DNA from 3 places in the Subdoligranulum sp. DSM 23681 genome. Region 3 is predicted to be linked to each of the others. Evidence: predicted binding sites of a transcription regulator. Region 3 holds the regulator's gene; each other region holds the start of a gene.
What was found. The regulator HrcA, encoded in region 3, represses chaperone genes, less so after heat shock. The targets are predictions, from matches to a motif close to TGTTAGCACTCNNNNNNNNNGAGTGCTAACA.
Positions count from the first base shown of each region.

Region 1: a site for HrcA is predicted at 3,332-3,362, ahead of AC127K_RS09590 (Hsp20/alpha crystallin family protein). Genes of this name have one in related genera too.
Region 2: a site for HrcA is predicted at 2,192-2,222, ahead of htpG (molecular chaperone HtpG). Genes of this name have one in related genera too.

Region 1 covers NZ_CM168050.1:2,074,610-2,081,041, forward strand. The annotation lists gene AC127K_RS09575 (alanyl-tRNA editing protein) at 1-988, shown strand, start outside; gene trmB (tRNA (guanosine(46)-N7)-methyltransferase TrmB) at 1,016-1,747, shown strand; gene AC127K_RS09585 (putative ABC transporter permease) at 1,744-2,649, shown strand; gene AC127K_RS09590 (Hsp20/alpha crystallin family protein) at 2,746-3,192, opposite strand; gene AC127K_RS09595 (MATE family efflux transporter) at 3,464-4,801, opposite strand; gene AC127K_RS09600 (citrate/2-methylcitrate synthase) at 5,218-6,432, shown strand, end outside.
Region 2 covers NZ_CM168050.1:2,754,260-2,760,691, reverse strand. The annotation lists gene AC127K_RS12735 (D-isomer specific 2-hydroxyacid dehydrogenase family protein) at 1-722, opposite strand, end outside; gene AC127K_RS12730 (alpha/beta hydrolase) at 741-1,547, opposite strand; gene AC127K_RS12725 (C-GCAxxG-C-C family protein) at 1,563-2,027, opposite strand; gene htpG (molecular chaperone HtpG) at 2,268-4,172, shown strand; gene AC127K_RS12715 (sensor histidine kinase) at 4,264-5,655, opposite strand; gene AC127K_RS12710 (response regulator transcription factor) at 5,652-6,371, opposite strand.
Region 3 covers NZ_CM168050.1:465,336-471,767, reverse strand. The annotation lists gene rfbD (dTDP-4-dehydrorhamnose reductase) at 1-567, shown strand, start outside; gene rfbB (dTDP-glucose 4,6-dehydratase) at 571-1,635, shown strand; gene AC127K_RS02365 (Ice-structuring protein) at 1,778-2,788, shown strand; gene AC127K_RS02360 (NUDIX hydrolase) at 2,880-3,356, opposite strand; gene AC127K_RS02355 (stage V sporulation T C-terminal domain-containing protein) at 3,507-4,049, shown strand; gene hrcA (heat-inducible transcriptional repressor HrcA) at 4,234-5,259, shown strand; gene AC127K_RS02345 (nucleotide exchange factor GrpE) at 5,256-5,912, shown strand; gene dnaK (molecular chaperone DnaK) at 6,046-6,432, shown strand, end outside.

The DNA.
Region 1 (6,432 bases), 1.5 Mb from region 3:
CCGGGTGGCAGACACCCGGGTGAAGGCGGGGGTCATCTGGCACCGCACCGACGCCCCGCTGCCGGTGGGGCAGACGGTGACGGGGGAGATCGACTGGAAACCCCGTCTGGACCATATGGAACAGCACACCGGGGAGCATATCCTCAGCGGCACCCTGCACCGGCTTTTCGGGGCGGAGAATGTGGGCTTTCACATCGGGGACCCGGCGGTGCGCATGGATACCGACATCCCCCTGACCCCCGACCAGCTGGCCCGGGCGGAAGCGCAGGCCAACGCCGCCGTGCGGGCGGACGCCCCGGTGCGCTGCTGGTATCCGGCTCCCGAAGAGCTGGCGGCCCTGACCTACCGCAGCAAGAAGGAGATCGACGGCCCCGTGCGGCTCACCGATGCCGGCGGGGCGGACCTGTGTGCCTGCTGCGGCACCCATCTGCGCACCACCGGTCAGGTGGGGCTCATCAAGATCCTCAGCGCCCAGCACTACAAGGGGGGCATGCGGCTGGCGGTGGTCTGCGGGCAGCGGGCCCAGCAGACGGTGGCCGACGTCTGGCAGGACGCCGAGGCGGCCGGGGTGCTGCTCAGTGCCGGACCGGGACGCCTGCGGGAGGCCGTGACCCACACCGCCGACGCCGCCGAAGCCCTGCACCGCCGTCTGGCTGCCCTGCAGCAGGCCCTGGGAGAGGCCTGGGCCGCAGGCGCGCAGCCGGGGCAAAGAACCGCATTCCTCTGCCCGGAGGCGGACGCCGACACCCTGCGCCGTCTCTGTCTGGCGGTCACCGCCCGCACCGGTGCGGTGTGTGCCGTGCTGGCACCCGGCGGGCGGGGGCTTTCCTATGTGCTGCACTGTCCGGACGGGGACGCCCGCACCCTGGCCCATGGGCTCAACGCCGCCTTTGACGGCCGGGGCGGCGGCCGGGGCGAGCTGTGCCAGGGCAGTCTGGCCACCGATGATTTTGACGCCGTGCGGCGTTTTCTTCTGGAACAACACTGACAAAACGACGAAAGAGGTACCTTCATCATGCGCATGCGTTTCAAACCCTACGCCCGTCCGGAGCTGCTGGCCTGCAGCTTCCACGTTCACGAGCCCCTGACCCATGCGGGACACTGGCGGGAGCTGTTTGCCCGCCCGGACCAGCCCTTCTGCCTGGAACTGGGCTGCGGTAAAGGCGGGTTCCTGGCCCAGCTGGCCCCCTCCGACCCCACCCGCAACTTCCTGGGCATTGACATCACCGACAAGGTGCTGATCCTGGCCAAGCGCAAGGTGGAAAAGGCCTATCTGGAAAAACAGCTGCCCCCGGACAACGTCCTCATCGCCTCCCTGGACATCGAGCGGATGTCGGGCGCCTTTTCTCCTGCGGACCGGGTGGAGCGCATCTATATCAACTTCTGCAATCCCTGGAGCAAGAATGCCAGCAGCCACAAGCACCGGCTGACCCATCCCCGGCAGCTGCTGCAGTACCGCACCCTCATGGACGAGGGGGCGGAGATCTGGTTCAAGACGGATGACGACGACCTGTTCCGGGACAGCCTGAGCTACTTTCCGGCGGCGGGGTTCGAGATCACCTGGCAGACCTTCGACCTGCACGCCGACGAGCCCGCCTGGAACCTGCGCACCGAGCACGAGGGCATGTTCAGCGAGCAGGGCATTCCCATCAAGGCGCTCATTGCCCGCAAGGGTCCGGACAGCGCGGTGACCTGGGTGGAACCCAAGGAACTGGCCCGCCGTCTGGACGGGGAGGATGAAGAATGACCGCCGCCTGTACCCTCTCCCAATATGTGTGCTTCTTTTTTGTGTATTCCATCCTGGGCTGGTGCGTGGAGGTGGCCTTTGCGGCGGTGAACACCCGCCAGCTGGTCAACCGGGGCTTCCTCAACGGGCCGGCCTGTCCGGTGTACGGCTTCGGCATGGTGGGGCTGCTGGCGGTGCTGGGGCCCTGGCAGAGCAACATAGCCATGGTCTTCGTGGTGGCCGCCGTGCTGGCCACCCTGGTGGAACTGGTGGCCGGTGTGGCGTTGTACAAACTGTTTCACACCCGCTGGTGGGACTACACCAAGTTCCGGGGCAACCTGGGCGGGTTCATCTGCCCCCGGTTCTCCCTGCTGTGGGGACTGGGCGGCATCATCATGGTGCGTCTGGTGCATCCGCCGGTGGCCGCTGCTGTGCAGGCTGTCCCGCCTCTGGCCCTGGCCGTGGCGAACGGGGTGCTGACGGTGGTCTTCGCGGTGGATGTGGGCATCTCCTTCGCCCAGGCCGCCGGTCTGGAACGCCGCCTGGAACGCCTGAAGGACTTCTCCGCGGCCATGCGCCGGCTGAGCGATGCCATGACCGACAAGATCGGCACCGGCGCCATGACGGTGGACACCCTGCTGGACGAGCAGAAGCTGCAGCTCATGCTGGCCGCCATGGAAGGGCGGGAAAACACCGCCGCCCTGCGGGAGCAGCTGCTGGATATGGCGGCCCGGGCCCGCACCGTGCGTGCCGAAGTGGAACGTCTGGCCCGACAGCAGCATTTCGGCGAAGGCCGTCTGCTGCGGGCCTTCCCCCATATGAAAGCCCCCAGCTATGACGAGGTCCTGACCCGGCTGCGTGCCGCCACCGCCCGGTTGGCCCGCACCGCCCGGGAACTGAAGGACAAGGTCTCCGGCCAGTAAAGATCCCCTGTACAGACAAAAAAGCCCCGGCCCCGCGTTGTTGGCGCGGGGCCGGGGCTGTGTGTTTTTTTGCTTCGGACGAAACCCGTCAGCCGATCATTCGATGGCGATCAGGTTGGGCTGTGCGGGAAGTTCGGGCGCGGCCTTGGGCAGATGGATCTTCAGGATGCCATCCTCGAACTTGGCGGAGATGTCCTCCGGCTTCAGCTGGTCGCCCACATAGAAGCTGCGGCTGCAGGCGCCGGTGTAACGTTCCCGGCGGATGTAGCGGCCGTTCTTGTTCTCGTCATCCTTGTCCAGGCCCTTGGCGGCGGAGATGGTCAGGTAGCCCTGTTCCAGCTTCAGGCTGACTTCGTCCTTCTTGAAACCGGGCAGGTCGATATCCAGCTCATAGGCGTCCTCCGTCTCCCGGATATCCGACTTCATCAGGTTCTTGGCGTTCTTGCCGTAGAGCGGATTGTGGTTGCCGAAGAAGGGGCGCATACCGTACATATCATCAAACATATCATCAAACAGATCTTCACCAAAAATGCTGGGCAACATAAGTCATAACCTCCATTCAAACCGGCTGTTGGCCGGCTGTCAAACGCTGCCCGCCCGACGGCGGTCTGCTGCCGGACGTCTGCCTTGGTGGGGAGCTCTTTGTTTCTCTCTCAAGGTACGGTTATACTATACCACTGAATTTTAGCGCTGTCAAGCCTAGAGTGCTAAAATTCACATAAAGTTAACAAGTATACAAAATGTATATAATGCGGAAGGCCCGACTCCTCTTTCTGTACGCACAGGAAAGGGATCGGGCCTTTTGCCGCAAAAGTCAGCGGTGCGCCGCGTACCGGCGGCGGAAGTCCAGCAGCAGGCCGGCGGCCAGCAGGGCAGCCAGCAGGGCGGTTCCGGGCTGGTTGCACCACAATCCGCTCAGGCCCCAGGGCCACAGGGCGGCGATGAGCCCCACGGGAAAGACCAGTGCCACCGCCACCGACAGGATGGAAGCCTGCAGGGGCTTTTCCACCGCCGAAAGAAAACTCTGGGCGGCAAAGCTGAACCACCGGGTCAGATACCCCAGACTGAACAGCTGTACCGCGGGAATGGCCATAGCCAGCACTCCGCTGCCTTCGCTGCCAACAAACAGGGAGGCTGTCTGGGCGGGAAAGGCCAGCAGCAGCCCTGCCGCCGCCAGGGAGATCACTGCGCTGGCGGCAAAGCAGCGCTTTTCAATGGCCAGCACCCGGTCCCGGCGCCCGGCGCCCCAGTTGTAGCCCACGGCGGGCTGCAGGGAATCGCACATGCCGTACAAAAGGGGCAGCACAAAGCCGTCCACATACATCAGGATGCCGTAGACCGATACGGCGTTGGCTCCTCCCAGGCGCAGCAGCACCATGTTCATGATGATGGAGGTCACCCGTCCGGCAATGTTGCTCAGAAAGGTGGGGCAGCCGCAGCTGAAGATGCTGCCCACGATGTGCCGGGTGAACCGGGGCCGGCGGAACCGCAGGGGCATCCGTCCGGCCAGAAAGGGTCCCATGGCCAGCACGGCACACACCGTCATGCCCAGGCAGGCGCCCAGGGCCGCCCCCGCAATGCCCATGCCCACCACATACAGCAGGAAAAATTCCAGTCCGGCGCACAGGACCGACATGAGCACGTTCAGCCACATGCTGGTCTTGATCCGCCCGCAGATGCGCAGGTAGTTGTCCGCCGCAAAGACGATGCTCACCAGCGGGGAAAACAGGGCGTACACCCGCATGTACTGCACCGCCAGGGTCAGCAGTTCTCCCTCGGCGCCCATCCAGCCCAGCAGGGTGGGGGCCAGCAGGTACAGCACCCCGCCGGTAAGGGCGCCCAGCCCCACCACCAGCAGACAGGCACAGGTAAAGAGGTTGTCCGCTTCCCGGGGGAGCTTTTCTCCCAGCCGCACCGAGATGGGCACCGCCGACCCCACCCCGATGAGGTCGGCCAGGGCAAAGTTGATGATGACCAGGGGCATGGCCAGGTTCAGGGCCGCAAAGGCACTGTCCCCCAGAATGCGTCCCACAAAGATGCCGTCCATGAGCTGGTACAGGGAAGAAGCCAGCATCCCCACCGATCCGGGCAGGGCAGCCCGGAAAAACAGGCGCTGGGGCGGTGTTTCCAAAAACAAAGTCTTCTGATCCATACGTCCTCCTGCAACTTCGGATACGGCCCGCAGGGTTGAAAAAAGCGCCGGATAAGGCAGGCATCTCAGCCTGTGTCTTATCCGGCGCGTCATTTCTCCAAACAAATTTGTTCCGAATGACTTGCCCTCCGAGCAACAGCCTTACCATAGCACAGCTTTCCGGCCATGTCAATAGGGGTTCCTTGCTGTCCGGCGGGGAATTTTTGTCGCTGTTCACACAAAATTTACGGCGTGTTCATTTGACACCTTGTACAACAAAGCGTATAATAAAAGCGTATATCCTTATTTTGAATGATGGTGTGGTCTGTGCCGGACCAGGCACACATCCGATAGTATATATTATAGTATATATTTTAAAAAGGTAGGCGAAGGGCTTTCGGCACGGACAGAAAGAGAAAAAAGGGAGGTCTTTTGATATGGGCGAATACGCAGCCATCGAAAAGGAAGCGCAGGTCTTTACCGACCTGTGCCTGAACAACGACAAAATCGATCCGGCGCTGTTTGATCAGTTCGGCGTCAAGCGCGGTCTGCGCGACAAGGACGGCAAGGGCGTTCTGGCCGGCATCACCAACATTTCGCGCATCGACGCCTTTGAGGAGCGCGACGGCAAAAAGGTCCCCTGTGAAGGCAAGCTGTGGTACCGCGGCTACAACGTCTACGACCTGATCAAGGGGCTGCGGGGCAAGCGCTACGGCTTTGAGGAAGCTGCCTACCTGCTGCTGCTGGGGGACCTGCCCAATGCCGAGCAGCTGAAGACCTTCAACGAGACCCTGGTCAAGTGCCGGGACCTGCCCACCAACTTCATCCGGGACGTCATTATGAAGGCCCCCACCAAGGACCTGATGAACAGCCTGACCCGCAGCGTGCTGACCCTGGCCTCCTACGACGATTCGGTGGGGGACAACAGCCTGCAGACCCAGCTGGAACAGTGCCTGAAGCTCATCAGCGTCTTTCCCATGCTGGCGGTGTACGGCTACCATGCCTATAACTACTATGTGAACATGGGCAGCATGTATATCCATCGCCCCCGGCCGGAACTCTCCGCTGCCGAAAACCTGCTCCAGATGCTCCGCCCCGACCAGAGCTACACCCCGCTGGAAGCTCACGTTCTGGACATTGCCTTGCTTTTGCACATGGAGCACGGCGGCGGCAACAACTCCACCTTCACCACCCGCGTGGTCACCTCCTCCGGGTCGGATACCTACTCGGTCATGGCGGCGGCCCTGTCCAGCCTGAAGGGCCCCAAGCACGGCGGCGCCAACATCAAGGTCATGGAAATGTGCCAGGACATCCGCAAGAACGTGCACGATGTCACCGACGACGAGGAACTCAAGGCCTATCTGGGCAAGATCGTGGACAAGGAAGCCTTCGACCGCAAGGGCCTGATCTACGGCATGGGCCACGCGGTGTACTCCCTGTCCGACCCCCGTGCGGTGGTCTTCAAGGGCTTTGTGCAGCAGCTGGCCGAAGCCAAGGGCCGCAAGGAGGACTTCAACTTCTACAACGCCATTGAGCGTCTGGCACCCCAGGTCATTGCCGAAAAGCGGCACATCTACAAGGGCGTTTCCACCAACGTGGACTTTTACAGCGGCTTCGTGTACAACATGCTGGACATTCCGGTGGAGCTGTAC
Region 2 (6,432 bases), 860 kb from region 3:
AGCGCCTTGGGTTCGATCAGGGTCCCCCGGGCGGTGTTAATGAGGATCACACCCGGCTTCATTTTTTCAATGGCTGCCTCGTTGATCAGGTAATGGTTCTCCGGCGTGGCATTCAGGTGCAGGGTGATGACATCACTCTCGGCATACAGAGTGTCCAGATCCACGTACTCGGCCGTATTGCAGACTTCCTCATTGGGATACAGATCATAGGCCAGGATGCGGCAGCCGAACCCGGCCAGGTGCCGGATGACCGTGCGGCCGATCTTGCCCGTACCGATCACGCCGACGGTGCAGCTGGACAGATCCCGGCCCATCTTGCCGGCCAGAGAATAATCCTGCGCCACCGCACGCAGCATGATCTGGTTCATCTTGCGGGTGGCCATCAGCATGAGCATGATGGTATAGTTGGCCACGCCTTCCGGCGGATAATGGCTGTGGGAGACCCGCAGGCCCAGCTCTTTCGCGGTATCCAGCGGAATGTGGTCATATCCGATGCTACGGCAGGGCAGGTAGCGCACTCCCATTTGGGCAAAGGTCTGCAGGTATTCGGGGCGGATCTCGCAGGGGTTGGTGCTCACCGCATCGCAGCCTTCGGCCAGATGCAGGTTTTCCGGACAGGGCGGCTCGGAAGTCCAGGCGTAGTCGATACCGTACTTCTGTTTGAAGGGTTCACAATACGGCAGTTCATCGAACTCCCGCAAGGTATAGAAAAAGATTTTCATGGCAAAAGCGCCTCCTTGTTACAGGTGAAAATCAAAAACATCGGCCAGCCAGTCGATGCACAGCGGCAGCCATGTTGCATTATGGGGATCGGGATGGTTCACCTCACGGTGGCAGGTACTGCTGCCGTGGGCCCCATGGGGAAACAGATGCAGTTCATACGGCACATGGCACGCCTGCAGAGCCCCGACCAGCAGAAGGGTGTTCTGCACCGGAACCACATCGTCCTCCACGGTATGCCAGAGGAAAAAGGGCGGCATTCCGGGCTGCACCTGCTTTTCCAGGCTGAAAAGTTCCCAGAGGGACCGGTCATTCCCGGCCAGGTTTGCAATAGAACCTTTGTGGGCAAAATCCCCGGAAGTGATGACCGGATACCCCAGAATCACCGCATCAGGGCGCAGCCGCGAAGCCTCCGCTCCCAGGTCTGCACAGACTTCGGGACGATGGGCCAGCAGCGCCACAGAGGCGGCCAGATGCCCGCCCGCCGAGAACCCGCATACAGCCAGACGGTGGGGGTCCAGATTGAGCGCGGCGGCATTCCGGCGCAGATGCAGGATGGCACCGGCCGCATCCCGCAGCGGTGCAAACCCCAGAGGGGCCGGCGTGGTGTTGGCGGTGGTGTAGGTCAGAATAAACACCTGATACCCCGCGTTGAGGAAGTTCATGGCCACAGGGTCCCCTTCCCGGTGGCCGCAATGGTCGTATCCGCCGCCGGGAATGATCAGTACCCCGGGGCGCACCTTATAATCCGGCATATGGTCGTCGGGGTCGCGCAGGTACCCCACTATGCGGGCACCGCTGGGCATGGTGTACTCATACAGATGCATGATTCTCTCCCCTTTTTATTTGTGCTCGGGCAGCGGATGCGCGGCAATATAGTCATCCAGAATATTGGCCGCCAGCCGGACCAGCTCCGGGCAAGGACGTTTTTTATAGTATTCCGGCGTGCGGGGGCTGGCTACCGGGCTCCCCTCCGCCTTTTTCAGGCCCAGCAGTTCCCGGCAGACGATGCTGCCGCCGCCGTTTTCGGTGCGGTAACGTTCTGCCAGTGCCTGCACTTCCGTATACAGGGCGGTTTTCTGGGACGGGTCCGGGCTGCCGTACAGCGCCCCCAGCACCAGCACGATGCCGGAAAAGGCGCCGCAGACCTCCCGCAGGCGTCCCACGCCGCCGCCGAAGCCTGCCGACATGGTCAGGGCCTGCTCCGGGGTCAGGTGCATTTCTTCCGCATAGGCCAGCGCCACGGACTGGGCACAGTTATAGCCTTTCATAAAATTGTTGTAGGCCTCATCACCATGAATGGACATTGGTACACTTCCTTGTATATTATTATTGTTTTTGTTCTTGGTTTGCTTCAACCAATAGAATAGCGCAAACCTTTGCGTTTGAAAAGAGGGATTTACACGTTTTTGAATTTTTTGTAAAAAGGCCTGTTTTCGCTTGCACTTTGCGCAGCAGAGTGCTACACTATCATTAGCACTTGACTTGCAAGAGTGCTAAATCGTGGTAAAACAAAGAAATTCAGATACAAAGAGGTCGATCATTTTATGGGTATGCATCAATTCAAGGCCGAAAGCAAAAAGCTGCTGGACCTGATGATCAATTCCATCTACACCAACAAGGAGATCTTTCTGCGTGAATTGATCTCCAACGCGTCGGATGCCTGCGACAAACTGTATTTCAAGTCCCTGACCGACACCAGCATCGGTGTGAGCAAGGCAGACCTGAAAATCCACATTGCCGCCGACAAGGACACCCGCACCCTGACCGTGAGCGATAACGGCATCGGCATGACCAAGGAAGAGCTGGAAAAGAATCTGGGCACCATCGCCAAGTCCGGCAGCCTGGACTTCAAGCAGGAAAACCAGAACGAGAACATCGACATCATCGGCCAGTTTGGCGTGGGCTTCTACTCCGCCTTCATGGTAGCGTCCAAGGTGACGGTCATCTCCCGTGCTCTGGGTTCCGATGAGGCCTGGAAGTGGGAGTCCAAGGGTGTGGAAGGCTACACCCTGACCCCCGCCGAAAAGGAAGACGTGGGCACCGATGTGATCATGGTGCTGAAAGAGGACGCCGAAAACGAGGACTACAGCCACTATCTGGAAGAGTACACTCTGGCCGATCTGGTGAAGAAGTACAGCGATTATGTGCATTATCCCATCACCATGTACCGGGAAAAGAGCCGTCAGAAGCCGAAGCCGGAGGACGCCGGGGATGACTACAAGCCCGAGTGGGAGACCTACACCGAACTGGAAACCCTGAACAGCATGGTTCCCATCTGGAAGCGGGACAAGAAAGAGCTGAAGGATGAGGACTACAACGAGTTCTACAAAAACCGTTTCAACGATTACACCGACCCGCTGCGGGTGATCACCTCCCGCACCGAGGGCACCGCCACCTACACCGCTCTGCTCTTTGTGCCCGGACGTACCCCCTACGATTACTACACCAAGGAATACGAGAAGGGACTGGCCCTGTACGCTTCCGGCGTGCTGATCATGGACAAGTGCGCAGACCTGCTGCCCGACTACTTCAGCTTCATCAAGGGCATTGTGGACAGCGAGGACCTGAGCCTGAACATCAGCCGTGAGACCCTGCAGAAAGACAGCCAGCTGCGCCTGATCCGCAACAGTCTGGAAAAGAAGATCAAGAACGAACTGCACGCCATGCTGGTCAACGACCGCGAAAAGTATGAGACCTTCTGGAAGGCCTTCGGCCGCCAGATCAAGTTCGGCATCTACGGCGACTACGGCATGCACAAGGATCTGCTGGCCGACCTGCTGATGTTCTTCTCCGCCAAGGAACAGAAGTATGTGACTCTGGATGAGTACATCGAAAAGATGCCCGAAGACCAGAAGTGCATCTACTACGCCGCCGGCGACGATGCGGCCCGCCTGAGCAAGCTGCCCAACGCCCAGCTGGTTCTGAGCAAGGGCTACGACCTGCTGCTGTGCACCGAGGATGTGGATGAGTTCTGCCTGCAGATCATGCACAACTACAAGGAGAAGGAATTCAAGAACATCAATGCCGGTGATCTGGGGCTGGCCACCGATGAGGAAAAGAAGGCCGCCGAAGACGCCGCCAATGAGAACAAGGATCTGTTTGAGGCCATCAAGAACGCCCTGAACGGCAAGATCAAGGAAGTCAAGGCCAACCCGACTCTGAAAGATCATCCGGTGTGCCTGTCCAGCGAAGGCGGACTGTCTATGGAGATGGAGAAGGTCCTGCGCAAGATGCCCGGTAACACCGAGGGCATGGAGAGCACCAAGGTACTGGAACTGAACACCACCCATCCTGTCTTTGCCGCCCTGCAGGCCGCCCAGGCTGCCGGCGACACTGACAAGATCAACAAATACAGCGAACTGCTGTATGACCAGGCCCTGCTCATTGAGGGTCTGCCCATCGAAGATCCTGTGGCGTATGCCCAGCTGGTCTGCGACCTGATGAAGTAACCAAGGGGATCACCCCTGCCAAAAAACAAGCCGGGGCGCCCTGCCGTCCTGTTCCGCACCAAGCGGAGCAGGGGCAGGGCGCCCCGGTTTTTTATTGCTTTTCTGAATTCGGTTCTTCTGCCAAAGGCAGCCTTACAACGGTACGGGCACCGTGGGGCGTATTCTGGCCGAATTGCACCTGCCCCCCATGGGCTTTCACGATCTGTTCCACAATGTGCAGTCCCAGCACATGGGGCTGCGTGCCGGAAAGGCAATTGCCCTCCAGAACCGCCAACACCGCCGGCGGGTACCCGCTGCCGGTATCGGCAACAGCCACGGCAAGGGTGGTTTCCTCCCTTCGGGCATGAACGGTGATGGCGCACCCCGGGTTGTGTCTGGCACTGTTGCCCAGCAGATTGGTGAAGGCCCGCCCCAGCAAAGACGCATCCGCATCCAGCACCAGCCTCTCTGCCAGCGGGTCCAGGTCAAAGTCCAGGGTACAGGTCTCCCCCACGCCGGAATTGCAGAAATCGGTAACGATCCGGCGCAGCAGCTCCCCTGCATGTATCGGTGCACGGCGAAGCGGCTGGGCGTTGTATTGCAGTTTGCTGGTCAGGTTCAGGTCCTCGATCAGGTGCCGGATGGTCTGCCCCTGGACCCGGATGGCCGCCGCCTTGTTCCGCTGGTCCGAAGGCAGGGTGGGATCCTGTTCCAGCTGTTCGGCATAGCCGAAAATCAGGGCCAGCGGCGTGCGGATATCATGACTGACCCCGGCGATCCAGTCGGTGCGGGCGGCATCCCGCTTGGCAATGATCTCATTCTGGCGCTGCAGTCGTGCACTGGTCTGGTTGAGTTTGCGGGCCACCTCCGCGGTGAAGCCGACGGTGGGCAGCTGTACCGCACCGCCGGCAGCCAGGGTGTCCAGTCCCCTGGCCACACCGGTCAGGGCTTTGGCCCCCCGCCAGCTGAACACCATGCACCCGGCCACCACCAAAGCCACAATGGCCAGCAATGTGGGGACGATGCCCCGGTAAATTCCCTGGAACAGTTCGGTGTAAGAGTAAAAACTGTACCGGAACATAGTGCCCGGGGTACGGCCCAGCACCAAAAGGCCGTTTTCGGTGATCCAGCAGAACACCGGATAATCGGCCAGATACCAGCGGGTGAAGGAGGCTACTTCGGTAACGGTATAAGCATGATCCAGCTGGTCAGGCAGATGGTACTGCCATACCACGGTTCCCTGCTCATCCAGCAGCATGGCCCACTCATACCCGTACAGCCATTCCTGGGTGGTGTGGTCGCTGTTCAGCCGGTAACCGTCCGGTGTCTGTTCCAGCGCTCCGGCGACCTGCTGGGCGCTGTAGCGGACGTTTTCCTGGTATTTGTCGGCATAATAGGCCACGACGCCCACGAACATTGCCAGCATGGCAACGGTCAGCACCAGAACGCCGCCGGCCACCGCCAACGCATACCGGCGCAGCATCCGGCCAAAGGTGCGTATCATGGGCATTCCTCCGTCAGCAATTTGTACCCCAGTCCCCGGGCCGTCAGCAGGCTTCTGGGATGGGAGGGGTCTGCTTCGATCTTCTCCCGCAGGTGGCGGATGTGTACATTCAGGCTGTTTTCATAACCGTAATACCCCTGTCCCCACACCGCCTGACACACCGCATCATAGGTCACGATATGTCCCCGGTTATCCGCCAATTTTTGCAGGATAGTCCGCTCGGTCCCGGTGAGGGTCAGCTGCGTACCGTCCACCCGGTGGACAGACGCATCGGCCAGTTCCACACGACAGGCCGCCAGGTGCAGGATTGCCGCCGGACTTTCCTGCCCGCTCCGACCCCAGACCCGGCGCAGAATCAGCTGGATACGCAGGAGCAATTCCTGGGTCAGGAAAGGTTTTGTCAGGTAATCATCCGCCCCCAGCCCCAGACCGAAAAGACGGTCGGCGTCGGCGTCCCGGGCAGACAGAAACAGAGCCGGGATCTCCCCTGCCCCGTTCAGCTCCCGGAACAGAGAAAAGCCATCCCCATCCGGCAGATTGATATCCAGCACCATCAGCCCCGGCCTGCTTTGGGCAAAGACGGCCCGGGCCTGGGCACAGGTCTGGGCCGTATGCAGGCAGGTATACCCGGCACCGTGCAGCGTCTGGCACAGCAAATCCAGAAGTTCGGGGTTGTCATCCACCAGCAGGATCTCCACATCCTGAATACGCCCCATCCCATGCCACTTCCTTTCTGTCATAACGGTTTTATTATACCCTTCCGGCCGCTCCGGCGCT
Region 3 (6,432 bases):
GTGTTCGCCGGCACTCCCAATGGTCCGGATGGCCACACCCCGCTGGATGAGTGCTGTGTGCCCGCACCGGTCTCGGCCTATGGCCAGACCAAACTTCTGGGCGAACAGTATGTGCAGCGCTTCTGCCGCCGCCATTTCATCGTGCGCACCGCTTGGCTGTACGGGTATCATGGCAAGAACTTTGTCAAGACCATGGTCAACCTGGGCAAGACCCACAGCGAAGTAACGGTGGTCAATGACCAGCTGGGCAACCCCACCAACGCGGTGGACCTGGCTTATCACCTGCTGAAGCTGGCTGTCAGCCATGATTACGGCACCTACCACTGCACCTGCAATGGGGTCTGCAGCTGGTATGAGTTCGCTTCCGAGATCATGCGTCTGGCGGGCCTTCCCTGCAACGTCAAGCCCTGCACCAGTGCCGAGTATGCGGCCGCACACCCTGAAAGCGCCAACCGCCCCGCCTGGAGCGCACTGGACAACTGCGCCCTGCGCTGCACCGTGGGGGATGAAATGCGGGACTGGAAAGACGCCATCGATGACTTTTTCAAAAACTGGGATGGAGAATAATTTATGAAAACGTATCTTGCCACCGGCTGCGCCGGTTTTATCGGTTCCAACTTTGTGCACTATATGCTGGAGAAGCACCAGGATATCCGCCTGATCAACCTGGACAAGCTGACCTACGCCGGCAACCTGGAAAACCTCAAGGACATTGAGGGCGACCCTCGCCACATCTTTGTGCAGGGCGATATCTGCGACCGGGAACTGGTCACCCGCCTGATGGAGGAGTACGATCCCGATTACGTCATCAACTTCGCGGCCGAGAGCCATGTGGACCGCAGCATCAAGAACCCCGAGATCTTTGTGGAGAGCAACGTCCTGGGCACCGTGAATCTGCTGCAGTGCTGCAAGAACGCCTGGTATGACGCCGACGCCCGCACCTGGAAGGAAGGCAAGAAGTACCTGCAGGTCTCCACCGACGAAGTCTACGGCGCGTTGGGCCCTGAAGGCTATTTCACCGAGACCACCCCGCTGTGCCCCCACAGCCCCTATTCCAGCTCCAAGGCCAGCGCCGACATGTTTGTCATGGCCTTCCACGACACCTACGGCATGCCGGTGAACATCACCCGCTGCTCCAACAACTACGGCCCCTATCAGTTCCCCGAAAAGCTGATCCCCCTGCTGATCAACAACGCCAAGCATCACAAGACCCTGCCCGTCTACGGCGACGGCATGCAGGTTCGTGACTGGCTGTATGTCATGGACCACTGCAAGGCCATCGACATGGTGGCGTCCGACGGCAAGGTGGGCGAGGTGTACAATGTGGGCGGCCACAACGAGCGCCCCAACATCTTCATCGTCAAGACCGTCATTGCCCAGCTGCATGACCGCCTGAAGGATGAGGGCATCAGTGAGGATCTGATCACCCATGTGGCCGACCGCCTGGGTCATGACCGCCGTTACGGCATTGACCCCACCAAGATCAAGAATGATCTGGGCTGGTATCCCGAGACTCCCTTCGAGAAGGGCATTGTGCTGACCATTGACTGGTATCTGGCCAACCCCGAGTGGATGGAACATGTCACCAGCGGTGATTACCAGAAGTACTATGAGCAGATGTACAAGAACAAGTAAAATTTTCAAATGAGAGAAAAACGCCGCCGCGGCTCTTTGCAAAGCGGCGGCGTTTGTGGTATACTGCATGGTATGACATGCTGCCGGCGGCCTGCCGTCCGGCTTTACCCTTTGGCTTATCAATCTATAAGGAGACCCTTTCATGGCAAATTCTCGTGAGGAACAACTGCGCAACAGCCGCCGTCTGGCCCGACAGATTCTGGGCGCCGTGGCCTTGGTCCTGGTTGTGATCGGTTTGTTCACCGTGCTGAACTGGTGTGTGGGCGCTCTGCGCGCCGCTCTGGATGACTCCGACCGCCGCGAACGTTTTGCCGACCGGGTGTACGGTCTGGTCATGTTCGATGTGCTGCCCTTTGATGATGTCTCTCAGGTGGATTCCACCGTCTTCCGGCAGGCAGCCATCTGGGGGACCGTGTATCAGGCGCAGAAAGACGGCACGCTGGATGACTATGAACGTGACACAGAGACCGGCTCCCTGATTCTGCCGCAGCTGGAGATCGACACCTACCTGACCAACCTTCTGGGACCTGATTATCCCCTGGAAGAAGGCAGCTTCGAGACCGAAGAGTTCATTTACAATTATGACTCCGACCGTCAGGGGTATCTGGTCCCCGTCACCGGTGCGGTGGGGCTTTATACGCCGGAAGTGGAGAAAATCTGGACCCAGTCCGGCAAGACCTATGTCACCGTGGGGTATATTCCCACCATCAGCAACAGTGCCAGCGGGGAACTGTCCCTGACCGCCCCCACCGAGCCCACCAAGTATATGGACTTCGTGTTCAGCCGGGGCGAGAACCGCCAGTGGTATCTGACCGCCCTGCAGGAAAGCGAGATGCAGGTGGAGACCCAGGCTTCGGCCACACCGGCGCCCACCAGTTCTGTTGATGATCCCCAGGCTTTGGTGCAGAATCAGCTGGATTCCACCATGACCGACGCCGCCGGTGCCGGGGATGCTTCTTCCTCTGAACTGACACCGGAGGAGGAGACCTCGGAGGGCGATACGCCCACCGAGGACGGCACCACCGACGAGACCACCCCTGCTGAAGACGGCACGGGGGAGGAAAACACGGACGGCAGCGGTGAAGGGGATACCGGAGACACCTCCGACTCGACCACCGACGAACCGGCCACATCCACGGCCACCTCAGACTGATTTGACTCCATAAAAACAGCAGCCCCGTACGGAAGCCTTCTTCCGCATGGGGCTGCTTTCTTCTTTAATATAGGAAGTGGACGGGATGTGGTCAGCGGGGCAGTTCCTGACCGTTCAGGCAGGCGCGCACCAGAACGTCTTTTTCATACTGCAGTTCCAGATGAAAGAACGGCTCGTTCCCGGCCAGCAGGGCAAAAAAAATCTTGTCGCCTTCCCAGATGGGCAGGGCGGACACCTTTTCCTTGTCCACCCATTCCAGGTCGCCCTCGTCGCATACGCGCATCTCTCCGGAAAAATCGGTGCAGGTAAACAGGTGCATCCGCTCGGCCGGCCATGGTGGACAGAAAAAGTCCACGATGCCCCGGTACAGGGGTGTGTGCATGGTCAGACCGGTCTCCTCCTGCACCTCCCGCAAAGCGCAGGCCACCGCGTCTTCTCCGGGCTCGAACTTGCCCCCGACGCCGATCCATTTGTCTTTGTTTACGTCCTGCTTTTTCTTTACCCGATGCAGCATCAGGTACTGCCCATCCCGTTCCAGATAGCACAGGGTGGTCTGCAACAATTCCATGGTATGCCTCCTGCGGATGAATTTCCTTCATCTTACCACGCTGTCCGGCTGCGGGTCAAATCCTGCCTTTGCATAATTTGGATACAGATGCAGACAATACCAACAGCCAAGGAAGCAAATACCAAAAGCAGACGTTCAAGGAGTATGTGTATGAAAGCAACAGGGATCGTGCGCCGCATTGATGAGCTGGGCCGGGTGGTCATTCCCAAGGAGATCCGCCGTACCCAGCGCATCCGCCAGGGCGACGCACTGGAAATTTTTACCGACGCCGGCGGGGAAGTGGTGTTCAAAAAGTATTCCCCCCTGGTGGAACTGGGACAGCTTTCGGGCGTGTATGCCGATGTGCTGGCCAAAAACCTGCACTGTCCGGTACTGGTCTGCGACCGGGACACCATCGTGGCGGCCACCGGCCCCAACAAGGCAGACCTGAAAGGCCGTCCGGTGTCCGACGCCATGCAGAAGCTGCTGGCCATGCGGACGACCTATACCGCGCCAGCTGACCCGGAACGCCGCCTGCGCGCACTGGAACGCAGTGACCGCCAGATCCTGTGTGCGTCGCCCATCGTAGCCCACGGAGATGTGGAGGGCGGGGTGCTGACACTGGGAACTGCCAAAGACCCGCCGCCGGATGAGCACACCGTCGCAAGCCTTGCCATTGCGGCCGCCTTCCTGGCAAAGTGGATGGAAGAATGATGAAAGGACCCGCGGACCGTCTGCCCCAGCCCGGGCAGGCGGTCTGCGGGCTTCTTTGTGTCAAAACTGTTAAACTTTCAAACTTTTCTGCAAAAACTCTTGACAGCCGGGGAAGGAGGGATATAATAGACTTAGCACTCGGGAACAGAGAGTGCTAAACGAGAAGCGAAAGGAAGTGGGCGGCATGGCAATGGACCGGCGCAAGCAGCGCATTCTGGAAGCCGTCGTCGCCCTGTACGGGGCCGACGGGGAACCGGTCGGTTCCGGCCTGCTGGCCAATTATTTCGACATGGCCCTCTCCAGCGCCACATTGCGCAACGAGATGGCTGCCCTGACCAAGCTGGGGCTGCTGGAACAGCCCCACACTAGTGCGGGCCGGGTGCCCAGCGCACAGGGTTACCGCTATTATCTGGATCATCTGTTGGGAGCACCGGGCATCACCGAGCTCCCGAAGGAAGACCGGGAACACATTGATGAACTCTTTGCCGCCATGGATGCCGAGCCGGAAAAGCTGGCCCAGAGCGCAGCCCGCGCTCTGGCCGAGATCACCGGGCTGGCAGCGGCGGTCAGCACACCCCAGTCGGACGATCTTTGCATCGCCCATTTCGAGGTGGTGCAGGTAGGGCGCTACACCGCAGCCGTGCTGGCCGTGACCAGCGCCGGCGGGGTGCGGACCCGCGTGGCCCGCGTGGCGGATGGATTCACCCGCGCCGATGCCCAGACCCTGGCTACCCTGCTCAACTGCAACCTGACCTTTGTGGTGCCGGAGGATGTGACCGAGACCTTGAGCGCCGAGCTGCTGCTGGCGGCCGGCGAGCGTCTGGCTCCGGTGGTCCGCGCCGCCGAAGCGCTGGTGCGCACCACCCCGCGGGTCTACTTTGAAGGCGCGCAGCATCTGGCCCAGATGACCGATGTGCGCAAGAACCTGGGCCTGCTGCTGGAGATCTTCTCCGACAGCGAAGCGGCCCGCACCCTCATCGAGCCCCACGGCAACAAACTTACCGCCACCCTGGGCGAGGATGTCCGGCCGGAAATGCCGGGTGTCTGCGTCGTCAGCAAACGGTATCTGGCGGGCGGCGGCCTCACCGGCACGGTGGCGCTGATCGGCTCCAACCGGATGCACTTCCAACAGTTGATTCCCATCCTTGAATATTTTGCAACCAAACTCGGGCAGCAGATGTCCGGAAAAAAGCAGGAGGAGCAGACATGAGCTCTACAAACGAAACCAAGAAGCCCAACGGAGCGGCAGAACCCACGGCAGAAGCGCAGAGCGCGCCGGCCGACACCGCACCCAAGGCTGAGCAGGCTGCCGAGACCGCTGCGCCTCAGGCAGACAAGACCGAGACCAAAGCCGAACCCAAGGCCGAAAAGGAAAAGAAGGACTGGTTCGGCAAGAAGAACCGGGAACTGGAAGCGGCCCAGGCCAAGCTGGAAGCAGCGGAAGCCAAGAACAAGGAGCTGAAAGATCAGCTGCTGCGCACCGCCGCCGAGTACGACAACTACCGCAAGCGTACCGCCCGGGAAGCGGATATGAAGTTCAATGACGGTGTCAGCCACGCCGTGACCCAGATCCTCACGATTCTGGACACCCTGGATATGGCCGCCAACGCCGACTGCGCCGACGAGAACTACAAGAAGGGCGTCGTGATGACCCTGGACAAGGCCGCCAAGGCCCTGGATACTCTGCACATCGTGGAGATCGAAGCCCTGGGCAAGCCTTTTGACCCCCAGTTCATGAACGCCGTGCAGCAGGTCCCGCCGGAAGAAGGGCAGGAGAGCGGCACCGTCGTCCGGGTCTTCCAGAAGGGCTACAAGATCGGCGACAAGATCATCCGCCACGCCACCGTGGTCGTGGCCGAATAAAGCATGAACCGGGCCCCATGCCCGTTTCAGATACAAAGACATTTCCAATTTCATCATCGAACCATAAAAACAACAACAACCCAACCGCCCCGAAAGAGGGACAGGGAAAGGAAAACGAAGGGAGTTTTTCATTATGAGTAAGATCATCGGTATTGACCTTGGTACTACCAACAGCTGCGTCGCCGTTATGGAAGGCGGCGAGCCCGTCGTCATCGCTAACTCTGAGGGCGCCCGCACCACGCCTTCCGTCGTCGGCTTCACCAAGACCGGCGAGCGTCTGGTCGGCCAGGTCGCCAAGCGTCAGGCCATCACCAACCCCGAAAACACCATTTCTTCCATCAAGCGTAAGATGGGCACTGCCGAAAAGGTCCATGCCGGCGGCAAGGACTACACCCCCGAAGAGATCAGCGCTATGATCCTGAGCAAGCTGAAGGCTGACGCCGAAGCTTACCTGGGCGAGCCCGTCACGGAGGCCGTCATCACCGTGCCTGCCTACTTCAACGACAGCCAGCGTCAGGCC